DNA from 3 places in the Alteromonas sp. ABH4_454 genome. Region 2 is predicted to be linked to each of the others. Evidence: predicted binding sites of a transcription regulator. Region 2 holds the regulator's gene; each other region holds the start of a gene.
The links. Region 2 encodes FNR, which switches genes on or off when oxygen is low (the NO sensors DNR and NnrR bind a similar motif). Its sites were predicted from a motif close to TTGATCTAGATCAA; they were not measured.

Region 1 (7,184 bases), 2.1 Mb from region 2:
GCAATCAGAAAACACGGTTGTCTTCCCAACGCCTTTGCGCCAAGAACTAACCGCGTTTCTTTTACCTATAACCACTATTACTCCGCCAAAGAAGTAACTTGGGCTAATTCACGTTGTCAGACTGGTAACGCCAAACAAATACTTATCAAAATTACTTATTGGCACTTTTATATTTGTACTGCGAAGGACAATAACCCCTATCCACTCCTTCTGGGCGCAAGCTCGCGTGTTTAGTTTTTCTGCCCGACACGCGCTCACGCCAGTTTTTAAAGGTTTTTTGTTTAAGGTTCTTACGCATAAGCTTTATCACGTCTTTTTCCGGCAGCCCGTATAAACGTTCAATTGCTTCAAACGGCGTACGATCTTCCCACGCCATTTCAATAACTCGTGATTCTTGTTCTTCAGTTAATGCCATGTTTTACATCTCAATATGCACGTTATAACTCAACTCAATACTGAGTTTACGCGCATTTTGTTCAGTGCCCATATGCTAAAAAGTTTAATAACAACGTTATTAATTCGCCGACAGACCCGTCAATTCATCATCTTTCTCAAACGCCAGCTTTAACAACTCGGCAGCAGCCTTGGCATCACTTAACGCGCGGTGGTGCTGTTCCATTTCGATATGGAAGTGCTTGGTTAGGTTAGCCAGTGAGTAAGATGGCAGCCCGGGGTAAGTGCGGCGCATCTCGCGAACGGTGCACATTTTAGGTCGCCTGAAGTGCTGCTCTAGTCGCGCAAACTCTTGTTTAATGAAGCCATAGTCAAAGTTCACATTATGGGCAACAAACACAGCGTCTTCAGTAAAGCGCTCCACCTGTTCTGCAACTTCAGCAAACAGCGGCGCGTCTGCCACCATGTCATCCGAAATCCCGGTAAGACGGGTTATGTTACTAGGAATTCTGCGCTGCGGATTCAACAAGGTTTGAAATCTATCGACCTCTTCACCGCCGACTAGTTTAACCATGCCTATTTCGGTAATGCGGTTATAACTATTGTTTCCACCGGTAGTCTCAATATCCACTACGACATAGGGTTGAGCTGGGTCCCGCACCCAATTCACTGTCGTTACAGCAACGTCAAACCCGGCTTGCTGCAAACGCTGAATGGAAACCAATTGGTTTCGACGAAGCTGATCGCCCGGCGCTTTTATCTCTTCAAAGCGAAGCGCGCCGTCAAACACCATAATGTCGGGGAAACCATCGCGCAGGCTTTCAAAATCTTTACACATCATGCGAAGTAAAGCATAGATACTGTCGAGAGAACCGTGTTCTATCAGAGCCTCTAAAGGCGTAAGCAAATGGCTTGACCACATAAACAGGCTGTTCACTTTGCCATAGTGCATTGTGGCCATTTTATGAATGTGCAAGCGCAGTTTCTCTTTGCTATCAAGGGCAAGCAGCAGTGCTTCAATACTTTGCTCAAACTTGGCGTAAAAGTTATTTTGCTTAAGCGATAATGGCCTGCGATCGAACTCAGTAACCAGCGTATCTTCTTCGTAAAGTTGCTTCCAAAAAGTAAGACCGAATAAACTTCGCCACAAACGGTTTTCTGTGCGCCAGCCTTCTGCGCCTTGCCTTGCATAATGGGCCAATACGCCGCGTTCTACCTGCTGATTTTGGCTTACATCAATATCTAACGACCTGCTTGCATTTCGTAGCATATCGGTAACGGTACTGGTACGCTTTTTATGGTATTTACGGGCATAAAAATCTTCGGCAAACGCTAATAGCGTATCAGATTGAGGATTATCAATAATGCCCTCAAGAGCTTGTTTGACGTCATCTTCTTGTCCGTCTTTATAGCTCTCTCTTAGCCACTTTTCTTTCGCTTTATCGCTTTGCGCTAGTTTTAAAATGTCTAACCCTTTGGCCCTATCGAAAGCCAACACTTTAAGCCCAAGTGCGTAAAGCAGCTGATCGCGATAGAAACTGGCTGACACACCTTCTGTAGCAGGGAAATCACTATCCGCTAAGGCAAGTAACATATCATTGTTATAAAAGGCTAGCTGGCTATAGTGGTTGGCGTAAAACCAAGCTGCTTGCGCATCGCTTTTACTTTCAAAGCGTGCAGTATCGGTTACCGAATCGGAGCGGGTTCTCATTACACCGAGATCGCGCATAGAAAACTGATTCAGACGGCTTTTGGTATTACCGAAATAGATAAACAGTAAATAGCGAAGCGCATTATCAAATAGACACACTAAATAGTTGTTTAGCGAAAAGCTCTCTGGCCAGCCTCTAGCACCGATATGTTCATTAAGTAACGTCACGAGTTTAGGCTTAGTGAGAGACGCGAGCCCCTGCGTACTGCCGTATTCAGCAAGAAGCGCCAACAACGCATCTTTGGTTAGAACGCCGGCGATATCATTAAGCGACGCGTTCGAAAGGTCGCCAAACCACCCGCTATCAATGAGACAATCTATTTGTGCTTGCGGCTCGGTTATTTCGCCGTAGTTAAACTGGGTTCTGTCAATAACCGCATATTTGCGATTTGCAGCGCGCACCACAATACATTTTTTATCATCGTTTAATGCGTTGAAGCGCTCAACAAAATCAGCTGCCTCATCACTCAAAAGCATGCTGTTAACACCTTCAAAGAACTTAAGGAACTCGTGAAAATGTGTGAGGTAATAACGTGGCGGTAAATCTTTTCGCATGAGGTATCTTTGGCTATGAAAACACCAGTAGTGTATATTTATACAGCCAAGTTAATCAAATTAAATCCATATCGAATGTATTTAAAGTCTACTGGCCGGTATTAGACCAAGCCATTTATTAAACACGCACTCGCTGTTTAGACACCCACTGAAAGAACGTTGAAAGCTGCTCGTCATCTAGTAAGCGTTGTAAATTAAAATAGTGCTTGGCCAATGTCATCTCATCATAAAAGCGATGTATGCCGCTATGGCACTGCCTACAAATATAAATACCGTGCTGCAGTTCGGCTTTGCTAAAGTGCCTTTTGAAATAGGTGCGTCGGTGCATTTTTTTCGGGATAAGATGATGATAAGTAAGTCGCGTTTCTCTATTACAACACGGGCAGTTTCCTACTTTATTTGCCACACCATCACCTCTATTCATTCACCTTGCTGCTGTTTATTCGGGCTAATTATTAAGCCTTTCATTTAATAATGGCTATTGCGATTGCCTCAGCGCGTTCTTTTCATAAATAACGGGGTATTTTGCTAAAGAAAATCCACTCGTCTTAGCATTACGTAATAAACACTATTCATGATTAATAAGGCAATGAAATATGAGTTTAACCCGTTCCATGGGCTTCTCCTGCCCTTACTGTATGGCGCCTAATGACGTTGAGATAGATGAGGTCAACGATGTGGGTCAAGTCCAAGTACTCGACTGTCAGGTCTGCTGCCAACCTATAGAGTTGACCACTTATCAGCATGGTGACGACATTCAAATTGAGGCAGAACGAGAAAATGACTAAGCAGTTTACACGCAGCGAGATAGATGCGCTTGCACAGCGATACCGAGCTAATCTAGTCAATAGCTTGTCTGGCTTTAAGTCGGCTACGTTAGTGGGTACCACAAACGGAAACACCAACAATTTAGCCATTGTAAGCTCGATCGTTCATGTGGGTGCTAACCCGCCACTTATAGGCATGATAATGCGCCCACATACTGTGGTACGAGATACCCTTAGCAATATTAAGCAACACGGCTTTTACACGCTAAATCACGTGTCGACTGATTGGGTAGACAAAGCGCACCAAACGTCTGCTCGCTATGCTCCAGATGAGAGCGAATTTGAAGCTGTGGGTTTAACGCCGCAGTTTAGCGAGTCATTTAGTGCACCGTTTGTTAAAGAAAGCGAAATCAAGATGGGCTTAAAAGTGGCGCAACATTTAAAACTGCTTAACGAAACCGAAATGGTTATTGGAGAAATTCAAGAGCTTCATATGCCAGAGAGCATTATTGATGAAGACGGATACGCCGATATAGAAAAAGCAAACACTGCCTGTATTTCTGGATTAGATAGCTATCATAACACTACGCGTGTTGCACAGTTTGCCTACGCCAAACCCGGAGTCCCCTTAGCTAAAAAATGAACTTGTAGCAGATAGAAGGGTCTGATAATTACTATCGGGTATTATTACTCTGAAGTTTATTTAATCTAGATCAAGTGAAAATAAGACATTTCATTCGATCTTTTTTCAAAAAGAGATAGTATTTAAACATTACACAAAACCTGCCTCTTTGGGCAGGTTTTTGCGTTTAAGACACTGAATAAAAAAGAATCATTATCGTTTCTATCTCTTAAGGAGAATGTTATGAAATCTGTAAACCGCCGTGACTTTTTAAAACTGTCTGGCTCTACAGTTATCGGTCTTACATTAGGTGGTGTAGCGTTACGTGCGCAAGCTCAAGAACAATTGAGCGCAGATGACCCAACTGCGAAAGCATTAAACTACACACCGTCTTCAACCGTTGAAGGTGCAAAATGTGCAAACTGCATGTACGTGCAGGGTGCCGATGGCGAACAATATCGCCCTTGTAACATTTTCCCTAATAAGCTGGTTAACGCTGATGGCTGGTGTAGCGCTTGGGTTAAAAAGCCAGGTTAACAACTTTAACCATTGTAACTTCACTTAGCGCCCGTCTATTGTTAGTCGGGCGTTTTGTTAAGTTATAAACAGTCGTGTAAGTATCAGCACGTACGCTAGCCAAGTCCGCCTATCTATCGTGTGTAGTGACCTATCGTGTGTAGTGACCAACAAAATGAAATGATGACTATTTTTCGCTGAACTAAAAACATTGGGCGTATTCAACCAACAATTTCATTTAGCGAAACACGAGATAGCCACTTATTGTCCAAACAAACCTCTAACTGCCGCAGCCAAGTTGAAAGTGCTCGGAGATGGCTTTTTGAAGACACTTGTGTGCTTAACCATGATTCATTGTCAATTAACCATAGCGGCGAGTTTTTAAGGATTTCAGAAGTTAATGCGATGGGTGGCAACGATAAGGCTAATGCAGCTATCGTTTGATACTGCCTCAGTTCGTGAGCCTTGACTAATTCAGCTTTCATACGACTAAGTTCATCGATGGTAAAGATCTGCAACTTGTGCAGTCGCTTGGTAAGTTGTGGACCAACGCCTTGAAGGCGAATGACCTCAATATCGCTTTTTAAGCCTTTCCACTTCGCTGGCACCAAAGGTGTGTCCATAGAGTGAACATTATAATGGACGTCTAGTAACCACCCATCTTGTGCAAGCGGGTAGCGTTGGAGATCAAGTTGAGGTGCGGCTTCACTATTACTTTCGTCATCGGTTAGCTGGCCCATTCTTACTCGGATACTCTCTACACCGAAACTAGACTGCTGACCGGCTATGGTATTCATTACCGTTGCCATTTCAGCATGTATCAACCAAATTAAGCTCTGTACGTCAGTAGAAGTACTCATAAAATGGACTTGAAGTGAATTTCTACTTCGCTGTAGATGTTGGCGCTACTTTGAGCGTCTTGCGGTGCGCGATTACTTGCAGGCGTAATGTTAAGCCTTGTTTTTGTCAGTTTTGACGTATCGATAACCCCGGCAAAACGATTGGCTACTGACAAATTACTCAGAGTTAAGTTTCTGTTTATTGTTGCGTTGCTATTCGGTGCTGAGTTGCTCTCTTCCTCCTCTCCCTGAGAACTATCGTCCTTCATGCTAAAAGTGAGCTTAGCATTGATCTTACCATGATCGACAGACAGCTTAGGAATGCCGTTTGTCAAAACACCAGAGAGTAATTGCCGTTGCTTTTGTGCAATCTTTAGCATGACAGCTATTTTTACTTTCTTTGCTCCTTCTTCGGTTAATTTTTTGCCTGAAAAGTCCTGTTTTTCCTCTAGTGAAATTCCTAGGTCTTTAAAAAATGGGGGGGACTCTTCTTTTTGTTGCGTCGGTGCTTGATACGGTGCGCCCTTGTAGACCGCGTGCTCTGTATCGCTATCAAACGGATACCGATGTTTGAGATTCTCTTCTAATTGGAAAACAAGTTCATCGTCTTGCATACATATTGCAACAAACTCGTCGTCTGAAAGTGACAATAGACTGCTTAGTTCTGATATTTTATCTTGTTGTTCGATTTGCGATGCGAGAACCGCACCAAACGTATCTGAGATGAGCTTTGCCACAAACTCGGCAAAACCCAGCTCATTAAGAGCTGAGTTTGACATGGCGCGTTTCCTTACTGATCTAGCGGTAAATAATCGGTGCGGAAGTTAATTTTCACACCACCAAAAATATTTACTCTTGAGCCTGATCTATCTTGATCAACTTTACTCGTTGTCGTTACTGTCACATTCGAATACTTAGTTGATGCCGATGCTTTGACCCACCGAGATAAAATAGAGCCAGTTTTAGCACGAGCTTGTGCAGAAAACGCTTTGCGGTTGTATTTGTTTTGTGTTTCTCGGCTGAAAGACGAACCATAGGTTGTAAACGTTAAACGCGTTTCTATATCACCATTCTCAATGACCAAGCGCAAGATTCCTTGCTTGACCATTTCTTTAAGCATGTCGTATTTATTCACCGATATTCGCTTCGCTACCGCATCTAGAATAGCGTCATACGAATTTTGACCATCTACAGCAACTTGATTATTGTCGGCTACTCCCGCTTCTGCCGGGGTTTCAAGTGCTTTATTTAACGCATCAGCTTGTGCTTGATCTAATGTGGCGTTTCCTCCGTTATTTTCAACAGCGGTAACCTTCTCTTGATCGTCCACATCAGCAGGTAACGCACGTGCTAAAAAATCTAAAATCATGTCACCACTAATATCGTCTTTGGTGTCATTGATAAAGGAAGTAAGCGATTTGCTAGTTTGTTGGAGAAGCTCGATATAAGCTTCGGTTTGGCGGATGTTGCTAGAGATTAAGGCGTCAAACACATCGGTTATGAGTTTAGTCGTAAATTCAGGGAATCCAATTTCGCTTAGTCTCGTGGCCTGAGTAACTGCTTCAGAAGTTCCAGACATAATACACCTCCATAGTGATAATCTAGAATGAAGTGACATTTACCGCAGTCATTGTTTATATGTGTTGACCTCTCCACTACACTTCTTCTCGCCAAGCGAATTCAGGCAATGAACAATGTCCGCAATTTGGCTGTCTGAAAAGACGTACCGTTCAAGTCAACAAGCATAAGCCTTACACATTGCTCAAAATTTAACCACATTT
Region 2 (7,184 bases):
GGCGCCAATAGAGCAACCAGCAACAACGTCGATTTTAACGCCAAGCTTTTCCAATGCTTCAATTATACCAATGTGTGTCCAGCCCCTTGCGGCACCGGCACCTAACGCCAGTCCAATTTTCATTTACTTTGGTTCCATAATATTTACTACTTCGATAGCATTGTCTTCATCACTGAGATCTGCGCTATTTTCTGTAGCAAAAGAAGGTTCATCAAATCCTATATCACCATCTGCAACGGGGCCATCTTGAGTGACGATAGATTTAAAATCATAAAGATTACTATCTACAAGATGTGAAGGGGCCACGTTTTGAAGCGCACGGAACATTGATTCAATACGACCTGGGAAACGGCGGTTCCAGTCTTGAAGCATTGCTTTTATGTTCTGGCGCTGAAGATTTTCTTGTGAACCACACAGGTTACAAGGAATAATTGGGAACTCAGCGGCTTGAGAATATTTTTCAATGTCTTTTTCGCTGCAGTAGGCCAGTGGACGAATGACAATATGCTCGCCGTTATCGCTAACCAGTTTTGGTGGCATAGATTTCAGCTTGCCACCGTGAAACATATTCAGGAAAAACGTTTCTAGCATGTCGTCACGGTGGTGACCTAATGCAATTTTCGTCGCGCCTAGTTCTTTCGCTGTGCGGTATAAAATACCACGGCGCAAACGAGAGCAAAGCGAACAAGTCGTTTTCCCTTCAGGAATCTTGTCTTTAACAATAGAGTAGGTGTCTTCTTCTACAATCTTGTAATCGACGCCTATGCTGTCTAAATACTCGGGCAAGATATGTTCAGGAAAACCAGGTTGCTTCTGGTCAAGATTTACCGCAATAATATCAAAATGAATAGGCGCAATCTTCTTTAAAAACAATAAAATATCAAGCATGGTATAGCTGTCTTTACCTCCCGATAAACACACCATAACCTTGTCGTTGTTTTCAATCATACCGAAATCGCCAATGGCCTTACCCACGTTGCGACGAAGTCGTTTCTGAAGTTTGTTGAAGTTGTACTTTTGCTTACTTTGCGCGGCGTTTAACGTCGGCGCATCAGCACTGCTTGTGCCTAAACTCATAATTAACTAGCTTGGTTTGTGATAAAGGCGCCATTATACATTAAAGCGCCTTTTCGAGACTATGGCTGTGTTGTTAAATTTATCGAGAAGCGTTAAGTATTGATTTAAGCGTGTATGATCAACTTTCAGCATTAACTGCTAAATGCGCAGTTTTTTTTCATGAAAAACGCCCATCGCCGATTCGCCATTTGTCGCCACCAAGTGACTTGGTATTTAAACGAAATTAAGTCGTTAACTACACGGTTATCGGTGATTCAAACCCATCTGGCTTAATCGCAAGTACGTCACAATTTAGTTCATCAATAACGTGCTCGGCAGTATTGCCAATAAGCGCCGCCGAAATACCAACCCGTCCCACGGTGCCTATTACAACTAACTCGGCATCGAGTGTTTTAGCCACTTGCGGGATAACTTTTTCAGGCAAGCCTTCTTTCACCACACATTTATTTTCTGGAATACCATATTTCAGCGCGTGACTACGCATTTCTTTCATATGATGATTTTTTACCGCATCGTGATACGTATCAGGGTCAAACTCTGGCACTTCAATGGCAATGTTAAGTGGAGTTGTAGGGTAGCTATTCACTAAATTAACGTTACCTTTTAGCAAAGAGGCATAATCGTTAGCGATTATCGTAAGCTTGTCGTTTAGTGCAGCATGCTCATCATCTTCACTGCCTACGTTTACTGCAGCTATAATTTCACCGCCTTCTGGCCAGTCGTGTTCTTTAACGAGCAGTACAGGGCGTGGGCACTTGCGCATTAGATGCCAGTCTGTAGGGGTAAAGATTACTGAGGCAAGGTCGTCATGTTTTTTAGTGGCTTTTACCACCAAGTCGATTTGGTTATTAAGGGCGTAATAAATAATCGACTCATAAGCACGGTTGTTCCACTCAACCACAATATCGGTCTCTGAAAAGCCTTGTTCTTTTAGCTGGGCAGATAACCATTTGGCGTGCTCTTTTGTAACGGCATCGCGCATTGATTCACGTTCGTCGGGGCTAAGCATGGTTGTCATATCGTAAGACAAATCATATACCACCATCATAGCGGTAACCGTGGCGCCGGTTTTTGACGCAAGTTCATAGGCACGGCTTAGGGCAGGCTGGTTGTCGCGTTCCGCGTCCACCACGGCAAGAATTCGTTTACACTCAATCATAACGTCTCCTCAACTACAAAGCTTTGTATGGCTGTCGACATCGATATTGTTTCAAAACAGTTTATATAAACCATTTACATTAACTATAAACGACATTTGGAAAAACGTGAGTTGTTTTGGATCAAGGTGTAAATAATCTGTTGATATATAAAACAGGTAACATTGAATATTACGGGAGTTTTCACGCACGACGGATGGATGTCGTGTTAAACAGTGAGGGAATACAGTGAAATTTTAAAGGTTAAAACTAAAAAGCGCGCATGTAGCGCGCTCAAGATAACAGAAGAATAAATTAACCGTTACAGACTACACTAGGGCCATTTAACGCTTCTAACTTGGAATTTAACCGATCAAAATCCAAAATAGAGATCAATTTACCGTCTACTTTGATAATGTTTTCTTTCTGAAAACGGCTTAATAGACGACTAATGGTTTCTATCGTTAAGCCTAAGTAGTTGCCGATTTCGTTTCGGGTCATAGTTAGATGAAATTCTCTGTGCGAGAAGCCACGCTCTTCAAAGCGCTGAGATAGGTGCGATATAAAATATAGCAAACGCTCCTCAGCAGTACGCTTGTTTAAAAGCATGATCATGTCGTGATCTTGTTTGATTTCTGCGCTCATAAAGCTCATGATCTGATGGCGAAGCTTGGGAAATTGCACAGACATCTCATCTAGTGTGTCATAAGGCAACTCACACACCATGGCGGTTTCTAGCGCAGAAGTGTAGCTTTGATGTTTATTCTCCCGCAGGGCATCGAAACCAATAATATCACCAGGGAAGTGGAAGCCGGTGATTTGCTCTTCACCTTCTTGGTTGGTTACAAATGATTTGAAAGAGCCAGTTCTAACGGCGAAAAGCGAACGAAATTTATCGCCAGTTTGAATGAGCGTATCACCTTTGTGAAGCGGCTTTTTGCGCTCAATTATATCGTCAAGAGACTCGATTTCTGTTTTGTTCAGCGCCACCGGTAAACACAAGTGACTGAAGCTACAGTTTTGACAGTGAATAGAAAATTGGCTTCCTTTGCTCATAATACATGCTCTTTTGAAGATTACCCAATAATGATACACCCATTTTTAAACGATTGCGCCATGAATAAGATAAGCCGCATAAATGGCCATTATTACGGCAATTATTTGTCTAACGTTATTGTTTTGAAAACTGCTAACAATATACTGACTGCCTGCACTTGCTGCGAGTAGCGTTGGCAAAGTACCTAAACCGAAGAAAAACATGATGGCAGCGCCCTGCAATGCATTCCCCGCCGCTAAAGACCAAGTAAGTGTTGAATACACTAATCCACAAGGCAACCAGCCCCAAATAAACCCATAAGGAATAGCACTAAAAGGGGTTTTGAAAGGTAAAAAACGCTTAGATAACGGCTGCAGTTTAGAAAATAAACCTTTGCCTGCGTTTTCTAACACCGTTAACCCTGTCCACCATTTGCCTAAATAACAGGCCAACAACAGCAACATAATACCGCTGAGTAAAGACAGGGCATAATTGGCCAGAGGAATATAGTCTGCTGCAATTTTGCCAAGTGCGCCGGTCAGTGCGCCAGCAATGGTGTAGCTAGCTATGCGCCCCATGTTATAGGCTAGGGCGTAAGGTACTGCTGAAGCACCTTTTGGTGACACCATTCTTAGCGCTGCCACTATACCGCCGCACATGCCCACGCAGTGAACACCGCCCGCTAAGCCGATAAGAAAAGCTGAGAAGTAATTAATCCCCTCCATGCTGCCCTTGGTTTTTCTCTACTTTAGTATTCTGAAGTTGCTTGCGTTGTTCAGCGAGCTTTTTTTCTTCGGGCGGAAGATCATCGTCAAACAGTATGCTGTAACCTTGACGGTCTAAATCTTCAAACTGATTAGTTTTAACCGCCCAGAAGAATATTACGATAGCGACGGCTACTATAATGATGGCGATTGGAATTAAAACGTAAATAATGCTCATACTATTTGCCCAGAAGTCGCGTAGAGTTTGTCACTACTATGATACTGCTTAATGACATGCCAACAACCGCCATCCACGGCGAAAGTAGGCCAGATACGGCGAAAGGTAAGATCAAAACGTTGTAACCTACCGACCAACCAATATTTTGTCTTATTTTTTGCTTCACTTGATGCGCAGTTCGGATGAGTTCTGGCACAGAAAGCAGCTGATCGCCAAGCAAAATCACGTCGGCTGCAGTTTTCGCAACATCTGTAGCATTACCTACCGCTATCGCTACATCAGCACTTGCAAGAACAGGGGCGTCATTAATACCATCGCCCATCATCATAACCTTTGAGCCAGATTGCTGCATAGCTTGAACCGCTTCATATTTATGCTCTGGGGTAAGGCCCCCTTTAGCGGTAGAAATTGGTAAAGGTTTGGTGAGGGAATCAACGTTTTGCTGTGTATCGCCGCTTAGTACAGCGAGGGTATGACTTTTTGCCAATATATCGAGGGTTTCTTGGGTATCGTCACGCAGTGAGTCACGAACTTCAAAAGCAGCCATAATACGGCCTTTGACAGTAAGAAATACGTTAGCCGAGGGATAGCGCTCGATAAACGATTGCTGTGATTCGTGAACACTGAACGCTGCTGAGCCCATGGAGAAAAGCGTGTCATTAATTTCACCGCTAATTCCGCCACCTGGCGTGACCGTGAAATTTGTCACTTTGTGTACGGTGTTGCCGCTTGACGTTTTATCACCGCTAAAGTCCTTATTACCGCTAAAGGCTTTTTTGTCGCTAAAGGCTTTAGCAATAGGGTGTTCAGAGCGAGATTCTAGGGCGCGGGCGATTGATAGCGCGCTTTGGCTGTCTACGCCGTCAGCATACCAGGCGTTTGATATAGTGAACTTACCTTGTGTCAGCGTACCGGTTTTGTCGAGTGCGATAGTGTCAATGCCAGTGATTTGCTCAAGAGCATCGGCACGCTTTAGCAAAATACCTTGTCTGTTTAATTTCGCCATAGCGCAAGTGAGCGCTGATGGCGTGGCTAACCCTAGGGCGCAAGGACAGGTTGCTACCAACACGGAAATGGTGATCCAAAACGCATCATCACTGCCGTTATAAGCCCAAAAGGTGTAAGTTAACGCTGAAATCAATAATACAGCGGTCACAAAGTATCTAGAGAAATTATCGGCTATCTGTGCAGCCTTGGGCTTGCTCGCCATCGCACTTGCTTGAAGCCTTACAATTTGATTTACCAGCGCATTTTTAAGTGTTTGCGTAACCGTAATGGTAAGGCTACCGTCCTGACATACGGTACCGCCATATACAGTGCTGTTATCTGACTTTCGTACTGGGTTAAATTCACCCGTTAGCATAGATTCGTCAACCGCAGCGTTACCCTCTGTAACCAGCCCATCAATGGGGATGGTTTCACCAGGCTTAACCAGCACTACATCGTGTACCTTTAGCTGCTTTGCTAGACATTCAGTAACGCTGCCATCTGGCATTAATTTAGTCGCTGACACAGGAACATACTGCATCATATTGGCAGAGATCTGTGCGGCGCGATGACGACTGCGATGTTCTAAGAATCGGCTGAGTAACAGCAGAAAAATAAACATACAAATGGATTCGAAATACACTTCGCCTTGCTCTAATACGGTAGAACGAATACCGGCAATATAGGTACCGAATATGGCAAGCGTAACAGGTACATCCATATTAACTGTTTTAGCGCTTAGCGCTTTAGCGGCTCCGACATAGAAGGTGCTACCAGAATACAGTACAACCGGGGTAGTGAGTGTAAGGGCGACCCAATAAAAATATTGGCGGGTCTCTAACTCAATGGCGCCAAACCAATCAAAATACAGCCCCGTCATCAGCATCATTACTTGCATGGTCATAATGCCTGCAAGGCCAAGCTTTTTCAGAAAGGTCTTTTGTTCGCGTTTATAACTGGCTTCGTGTTCATCGGGGTGAAATGGCGACCCAATATAACCAATGCGTTTTAGTGTAGAAAGAATTTGGCTAAGTTTAATTTGAAAAGGTGACCAAGTAACTAAAGCGCGACGCTCTTGAACATTTACAGCTACTTGCTTGATGCCTTCAACTTTCGATAATTGCTTTTCGATAAGCCAGCCACAGGCAGCGCATGTAATGCCTTCAAGGGTCAGTTGAATTTGCTTATCTTGCCCTTCTTCAAACACGAACTCTTCCTGAAGGGAAGGGTCGTCGTACACCTTGAGTTTATCTAAGGTTTCCAAAATCCCATCGTCAGACTTTTGCGCAGGTTCTGTTCTAAACTGGTAATAGTCTTCTAAACCATTATTAACAATAGCTTCTGCAACGGCTAAGCAGCCAGGGCAACACATATCCCGTTGTTGCCCCAATATGACAGTAGTGAACTTCCCATCGTCTGCGGCTGCCACAGGAAGCCCACAATGGTAACAATCGTGATTGGCCATTATGGATTGAACTTCATTTTTCCAGAATGGGGTAGATAGACGGTGTTTTGAATTTTCCAGCTATCATCAATAGGTGTTAGCGATATGCGCCATTTACCGTCTAGGTTTTCTTCAATAAAACCGCGATAAATACCGTTGGCATCTCGACTTAGTAAAACGCTGACATCACGCTCTTCAAGCGTTACGTGATAAAAGCTCAATTTAACAGCATTACCTTCTTGAGGAATGCCCGAGTGAAATTGCAGCGCTATGCTGCCATCTTCAATGGTTAAATCGGTAGTAATATTTAAACGGCGGGCGATTGCCTCTTTGTCTAGACGTGCATTAATTGCTTTACCTTCTTTGTAGTAATCGTCTACAACAAGGCTATCTTCAGTAGAAATAGCAAGGTTTAACAACACGCCACCCATGATCAGGGTAATAATAGGAACCGCAATTAAAAACCAGGGCCAGAATTCTTTATACCAGGGTCTATTCATCGAAATCTTTTCTCGTATTTACTTCACTAGCAAGGTCGCTAACAACATATCTATTATTACTC
Region 3 (7,184 bases), 1.6 Mb from region 2:
GCCGGTTATTACAAAGTCAGTACCGTCATAGTCATTTTTATATTGAACAGTACGTAAATTTGCTATGAAGGTATGCTCGGTGTTGGCGGCATAATTGAGGTTTATGCCAGCAGTCATATTGTCATAGCCATCGTCTTCGTTACCAACGCGAGATACGTTATCTCCGTCAGTCCGAATATAGCTCGCGTAGGCAGACACTCCCACGTCATCGCTCTGTGAGCGCGCATTCATGCTGCCCTGAAGGGTACCTTGAGTGCCAATGCCAGCTGAAAAATCTACGTGAGAAACATTGTCGGCAAACTGGCCAGATTTAGTGGTAATGCTTAGTACACCACCAATTGCGCCGCTACCCCACCTCGCACTTTGCGGGCCGCGAAGTAGCTCAATGCGCACTACGTTGGCGCTAGTAAGGTGAGCAAGGTCAACAAGACTCCCTTGGCCTACATCGTTGGCAACAACACCATCAATTAAAACAAGTAGATGGTTGGTTTCACCGCCGCGCACGCGCAGCTCTGTTAAGCCACCAGGACTGCCTGACTGAGACAAGCTAACGCCCGGTAGGCCGCGAATTAGTTCGGTAAGTTGAAGTGCGCCCGAAGCTTTAATGTCGCTTTCAGTCAGCACCGAAACTGAGCCAGGCAGTTTAGTTAGCGAAATAGGTAAACGGGTGCCGGTGACGGTTAGCGTTTCAATATCTTGGTTTGAAGTTTGCGCGAAGGCAGATGTGCTTAAGCACGAAATAACTGCAGCGCTAAGGGCTGCTTTAGTAAAATGTGTACGCATGGTTTTTATATTATCTTTGATGCGCTCCACCCGAGCACATGATGAGTGAAAGTGCACGTTGTTACTTATTCTTTTGAATAGAAGCAAAAAACGACACCATGAAGTACAGGCCGGTATCCGGGCTTACTCGCCAATACCGATAAGGTAATGGCTCTTTTGCCTTCCCATCTAGTGGCGTCTGATTGCGCTGAAGCGCGTTGACGTATAAAAGACAGTGGCGAATGAAAAGAAAACGACAATGCGTTGAGTTTACCGTTGCGGGGGCAGCATCAGCTTTTCACTGATTTCCCGTTTAACTATTGTCACAGTAGTAGTTATGGAGCGCGACAAAAGCACCTACACAGCGCGATTATATAGAACTTAAAAAGTGATAGCGAATACGGTTTCTTATAAGTTACGCTTTTTCGATTTGTATAAAAATATCGAAAAAGCGCTTTGATAAGTGATGTAAAAGTTGAATCAGTAACCTAGTTTCAACGGGGGCTCTTGGAGTGCAGATAGCTGTTCTTTAAGGGCAAGTATTTGGCCTTCCCAATATTTGTCTTCAGCAAACCAAGGGAACGCACGAGGAAACGCAGGGTCTTCCCACCGACGAGAAAGCCACGCCATGTAATGCACCATGCGCATTGCTCTAAGCGGTTCGATAAGCGCTAACTGAGCCGTATCGAATTCGTGAAATTCTTCGTAGGCCTCTACTAGGGTATCTAGCTGCAAAAGCTGCTGTTGGCGGTCGCCACTTAACATCATCCATAAGTCTTGAATAGCGGGTCCCATACGGCAGTCATCTAAGTCAACGAAGGTTGGACCGTCGCGCCATAGTATATTGCCTGGATGGCAGTCACCGTGTAAACGAATATTCGATGTTGGCTTATACGCTTGTTGGGTGGCCTCAATAACTGGATTGAGTATGGCAAAAAAGGCCGTCTTCAAATGCTCGGGTAGCAGTGTGCTTTGCAACAGAACCTGTTTGGGCTCATCAAGGTAACTTTCAATGTCAATTGAGGGGCGATCTGCAAACTCTTTAGCTGACGCAACGCGATGGATACGACCAATAAAACGCCCCATCCATTCGAGCTGATCAAGGTTGTCGTTTTCAAATTGTCTACCGCCTACCGAAGGGAATAGCGTAAATCGATAGTCAGTCTCTGCCACCGTATGATGATGGAGTGTTTTACCGTTTAAAGCTAAAGGTGCAGCCAATGGGATTTCGTTATCCATTAGCTCTGCAGCAAACGCGTGTTCTTCAAGAATTTGCGCATCTGTCCATCGACCTGGGCGATAGAATTTTGCCACATAGCGCTGACCGTCTTCAGCCAAAAATTGATAAACGCGGTTTTCATAGCTGTTGAGCGCTAGCAGGCCGCTTTGAAGAAAAATGCCCTGACTTTCCAGGGCATCTAATATGGTGTCTGGGCTAAGCCCAGAAAAAGAAAAATCTGTCATCGATAAAGGAACTTCGTTGGTTCATCAACCGTAACCGTTTCCCCATCAATAGTGGTGGTTACACTGATAAAAATATCGGTAACCGTATCTTCCAGATTATAAGCGTCCGTTGCAACAGAAATCGGCGTACTGTAAACCGCACCACCTTTAACTGTTACTTCTTGCTCGCCTATGTATTCGTAGTCAGGAAGACCTTTTACAGCAATAGTATACGTTTGCTCTTGCTGGGTTTTGTTGAGCACTTTTATGGTATATACGTTTTCAATAAGCCCTTCATTGGTCTCGCGGTACAGTGAGTTTCTGTCGCGGATGATGTCGACTTCAGTTGGGCTGCGTGTCCAAATATTGGCGAATAACAAACCCGTCATCACCAGAAGAACGACAAAGTAACCAATTAGCTTAGGACGAAAAACGTGAGTCTTGCCGCCCGCAAGTTCTTCCTCTGAGGTAAAGCTTATCAAGCCTTTGGGGTAGCCCATTTTATCCATTACGCCATTACAGGCATCAACACAGGCACCGCAGTTGATGCATTCGTATTGAAGGCCGTTGCGAATATCAATACCGGTAGGGCAGACTTGAACACATAAATTACAGTCAATGCAGTCACCTAAGCCTTTTTCCTGCACCTGTTCGTGACTGAGCTTTCGAGGGCGTGGGCCGCGCTGTTCGCCTCGTTTTGCATCGTAAGATACGGTAAATGTATCTTTGTCGAACATGGCAGATTGGAATCGTGCATAAGGGCAAATGTGGGTACACATGATTTCACGCATGTAGCCTGCATTCCCGTAGGTACAAACTGCAAAGAAAATAACAGAAAACCCTGCCCAGAAACTGGTATCGAATGTGACGAAATCAACAAACAGAGCATCAATTGGCGTGAAGTAGCCGACAAAGGTTAGCGCAGTTAATAGGGCTACCAATACCCAAGCGGTATGCTTCGCCGTTTTACGCAAAAATTTATCTGCATCCATTTTACGCGCATCTAGCGCTATACGCTTGTTACGCGGGCCTTCGAACTTCTCTTCAAACCATGTGTATATGTATACCCATGTCGTCTGCGGGCACATAAAGCCACACCACACTCTACCTGCGAAGGTGGTGACGAAAAATAATGCAAAAGCAGAAACAATGAATATATAGGCCAGTAAGGTAAGGTCTTGAGGCCACAAAGTAAGAGAAAAAATAGTAAAACGCTGTTCGCCAATATCAAGCAGTACGGCCTGATGGCCGTTGTACTGAATCCATGGAATGATGGCAAAAAGGGCTAAAAAGAAAAGACCGAAGAAACGTCTAAACGTTTCCAAGGGGCCCTGCACGGCGCGCACATAAATACGGCTACGGGAGTCGTGACGTTTACCCTCTGTGGCTCCTTTGGGTTTATGTACTTTTACCGGTGTTACGTTTTTGACCGGTATTTGTTCATTCATAGCTTAACCTTATGTGACGTAACAAACTGCTTGTGCAGTATAACCGCGTTCAACACGTCATATTTAATATAGATCAATAATGCGGCGTATGGTCTATCTTTTTAAACTTTCAGTCAATACTGAAAGTTCAGAAAATAATGCTGGTGGCTTGTTATTTTTCTTTTGCATTATGTCATTTTGTAAATTTCTACATACAGCGACATGGCTAATAAGCGTAAAATTGAATAAATGGTTAGCCCTAAAAAGTGTCGGTCGAAAAAGTATACAAGTTATACCTTAGTATAAACTATCGTGTTTACAGTAAGTTAGATAACACACTACCATGCAGCGCAATTATGTGGCCAATAAGTGTCCAAATCATGTACAGTGAACCTTGTTGTAATACAAATTAGCAAAGCATTTATTAAGTATATTGTTGGTGAAAAGCGCACAAAGTAGGCGCTATTTGTTGTAAACCCCTATCAAAGTTAGCTGAGAAGTTATGTTACGGTTCTTTATTATCGCTGCGGAAATTATTGTTTTGGTAATAGTGCTGCGCTCTCCTTTTGTCCAGTATTTATTTGAAGATATTCAAAACTCTGTCTCTGACTGGCTGGTGTCCATTGCCACCCTTCCAGAGCGAAAAGAGTTACGTAGTTTGCAAGATAAAATAAATATTGAACTAAGCCCTTTGAAACCTTACCAGCAAAGCTACGTTAAACTAATTACCGCCGATGCTGCAAGCGTAAAACGCTTTCACCACACCTATTGTGAAAACGATGATATAAACCCTAATTTTACGGGAACTAAACGCGCAAAACTGTGCCTAATCATTAAGCAGTCGCCGGTTATGCAAGTTTCAAAGTGACATTAGCTTTTTGAGTAAGAAAAAGTTAAATCTAAAACTTTTCTAATGTTTTTTTGATTAATAACTTTCTCAACGCTTGCTAACTTAAGGTTAAACGACTGAATTTAGGAGCATGAAAGTGAATAAATTACGTACTTTTTCTTGTTTAAGTTGCGCCGCAACCGTAGGGGCTCTAGTTGTTTTTGCGCCAACCCAAGCCGCTGAGGTAGAGATAACATGGGAAGAGCCAGAATCTTACAGCGATGTCAGGCCAGCCAATGAATCTCGTAAACGCTTTCGTGAGCGAACTTTAAAAGACTTAGAAGAACACATTACAGAATTAGCTAGCGACCTGCCCGAATCACAGGTACTGTCGATGACGGTGACAAACGTTGATTTGGCTGGTCAAGTTTGGCCGAGCCAGTTTGTAGGTTTTGGCAGCGGGGCTGGCAGCGATGTGCGAATAATTAAACGCATAGATATTCCAAGAATGACGTTCAGCTACTCGCTATCTAATTCTGATGGTCAGGTCATTTTAAGTGGTGAGGATGTGAAGCTTAAAGACATGGACTTTATGGAGTCGAATATCCGTCACAACCGCACCGAGTCGTTATCGTACGAGAAAGCCATGCTAAACGACTGGTTTGCTGATACGTTCTCCACGCAAGTCGCGGCAAACGATTAATACACCTTTTTAAAAAGGTAATAAAAAAGGTCACGTGTAGTGACCTTTTTTGTGTTTTTAGTCCAGGTTTGTTGGGCTAAGAAAGCGTGTATAGCTTACAGGTAATCAAATTCATTGCCCGAAATAGCGAGTGTGCTTTCAGGGCCTGCTTTGTAAGCGGCTTTATGTGCGTCACGGCGTACTAAAATACGTTCCATATAGAAGTCACGTGTTTTCATCTTTGAGGCGGCAAGTACCATATTGCCCGATGCCTGAGCTTTATCAGCCATGCTGTACCAAAGTACACCAATCAATGAATAGGCGCTGTATGCTAAGTAATCACAGGCAGCTGCCGCCGCGGTAGTTGCATCCATACCTAAACAATCGGCTGAAGATGCACGCCAATCATCAAGAATACCTTGAGCGAGACCTTTCGCTTCACTGTCTTGAATGTCGCTAACTAATGCACTAAACGCTTTATAAGTAGCTTCCATCATTTGTCCGCCATCGCGGGTAAGCTTACGGCCGATAAGGTCTAGGGCCTGTATACCGTTCGTTCCTTCGTACAGCATTGCAATGCGCACATCGCGCATAAGTTGCTCCATGCCCCACTCACGAATAAAACCGTGACCACCGAATACCTGTACACCGAGGCTAGTCGTTTCAAGGCCCATATCGGTCATAAAGGCTTTACAGATAGGCGTTAAAAACTGAAGTATTTTGTCGGCATCTTCTTTTTCTTGGCCCTCACCAAGTTTTTCTACGTCCATAAATTTAGCGTAGAAAAGTGAAAGTGCACGGCAACCTTCAATCAATGATTTCTGTGTAAGTAGCATACGCGCTACGTCAGGTTGAAAAACGATTGGGTCTGCTTTGCCCTCTGGGTTTTGGATACCCTGAGGTGCGCGAGACTGCACACGTTCGCGTGCGTAGGTTAGCGCGCCCTGGTACGAGGCTTCTGCTGCACCTAAGCCTTGCAGGCCTACTTGGAACCGAGCATCGTTCATCATAGTGAACATGCATGCTAAACCTTGGTTTTCTTCACCGACAAGGTAGCCTGTTGCGCCGTCGAAGTTCATCACACATGTCGGGCTCGCTTTGATCCCCATTTTGTGTTCAATGCTTCCTACTGAAAGGCTGTTCGCCTCACCTGGCTCATTGCTAGCATCTGGAAGGAATTTAGGCACTAAAAACAGGCTTATACCTTTAACACCTTTTGGTGCGTCAGGAAGGCGAGCTAGCACAAGGTGAATAACGTTCGAGCTCCAGTCTTGATCACCAGCAGTAATAAATATCTTGTTACCGGTTACTTTGTAGCTACCGTCGCCTTGTGGCTCAGCTTTAGTGCTAAGCAAGCTCAAATCGGTTCCCGCGTGAGGCTCGGTCAGGTTCATTGTACCTGTCCACTCACCGCTGATTAGCTTAGCAAGGTAGATATCTTTCAATTCTTTACTGGCGTGCTTAGTAACAGCAAGCGTGGCGCTTTCGGTAAGCATGGTGGTTAAGCGCCAGCTTAAGTTCGCCGCGTTTAGCATTTCGTGAACAGGCACCGCCATAGTGTACGGCAAGTCTTGCCCGTCGTACTCGGCAGTGCCTAGCATTGCGTTCCAGCCGTTAGCAACATATTCCTGATAAGCATCTGCAAAGCCTTTAGGTGTGGTAATTTTACCGTTTTCAAGCTTACAGCCTTCCTCATCGCCCTCACGGTTAAGAGGGGCAACCACATCCAAGGCAAACTTTGCGCCTTGCGCAATAATTTCATTGGCTAGTTCGCTATCAAAGTCGCTGATACCGAGCTTTTCGTAGTGAGCATCAAGTCCAAGCCAGTCTTTTAATAAGAACTGAAAATCAGTTGTAGGGGCGTGGTACAGAGGCATGGATGACTCCTTTTTCAAACAAGTGTTTTAATTTTGCCTATTATAGTCACAAAAAGCGTAGTCCGAATAGTCCGTTAAAGGAAAGTTAATAATAAATTTGGATGATGTGGCAATGAGAGCAGCCCATGGAAATGCTGGTGATGATGTCTCGTGTGCCACTGTTA

Region 1: ACYX4W_RS02650 (high-potential iron-sulfur protein) is a predicted target of FNR. The motif match lies at 4,130-4,143, and genes of this name have one in related genera.
Region 3: ccoG (cytochrome c oxidase accessory protein CcoG) is a predicted target of FNR. The motif match lies at 3,717-3,730, and genes of this name have one in related genera.

Annotation. Positions count from the first base shown of each region.
Region 1 covers NZ_CM149972.1:601,267-608,450, forward strand. The annotation lists gene ACYX4W_RS02620 (hypothetical protein) at 1-97, shown strand, start outside; gene ACYX4W_RS02625 (TIGR03643 family protein) at 152-415, opposite strand; gene ACYX4W_RS02630 (exonuclease domain-containing protein) at 515-2,659, opposite strand; gene ACYX4W_RS02635 (hypothetical protein) at 2,778-3,083, opposite strand; gene ACYX4W_RS02640 (zinc ribbon domain-containing protein) at 3,256-3,447, shown strand; gene ACYX4W_RS02645 (flavin reductase family protein) at 3,440-4,069, shown strand; gene ACYX4W_RS02650 (high-potential iron-sulfur protein) at 4,292-4,585, shown strand; gene ACYX4W_RS02655 (hypothetical protein) at 4,786-5,424, opposite strand; gene ACYX4W_RS02660 (hypothetical protein) at 5,421-6,182, opposite strand; gene ACYX4W_RS02665 (hypothetical protein) at 6,194-6,982, opposite strand.
Region 2 covers NZ_CM149972.1:3,097,527-3,104,710, reverse strand. The annotation lists gene ACYX4W_RS13530 (patatin-like phospholipase family protein) at 1-123, opposite strand, end outside; gene ttcA (tRNA 2-thiocytidine(32) synthetase TtcA) at 124-1,077, opposite strand; gene uspE (universal stress protein UspE) at 1,313-2,236, opposite strand; gene fnr (fumarate/nitrate reduction transcriptional regulator Fnr) at 2,529-3,269, opposite strand; gene ACYX4W_RS13510 (sulfite exporter TauE/SafE family protein) at 3,315-3,974, opposite strand; gene ccoS (cbb3-type cytochrome oxidase assembly protein CcoS) at 3,961-4,191, opposite strand; gene ACYX4W_RS13500 (heavy metal translocating P-type ATPase) at 4,193-6,643, opposite strand; gene ACYX4W_RS13495 (FixH family protein) at 6,643-7,122, opposite strand.
Region 3 covers NZ_CM149972.1:1,491,741-1,498,924, forward strand. The annotation lists gene ACYX4W_RS06585 (TonB-dependent receptor plug domain-containing protein) at 1-783, opposite strand, end outside; cobalamin riboswitch at 875-1,138, opposite strand; gene ACYX4W_RS06590 (serine/threonine protein kinase) at 1,243-2,226, opposite strand; gene ccoG (cytochrome c oxidase accessory protein CcoG) at 2,223-3,653, opposite strand; gene ACYX4W_RS06600 (hypothetical protein) at 4,135-4,500, shown strand; gene ACYX4W_RS06605 (DUF3016 domain-containing protein) at 4,619-5,164, shown strand; gene ACYX4W_RS06610 (acyl-CoA dehydrogenase family protein) at 5,260-7,020, opposite strand.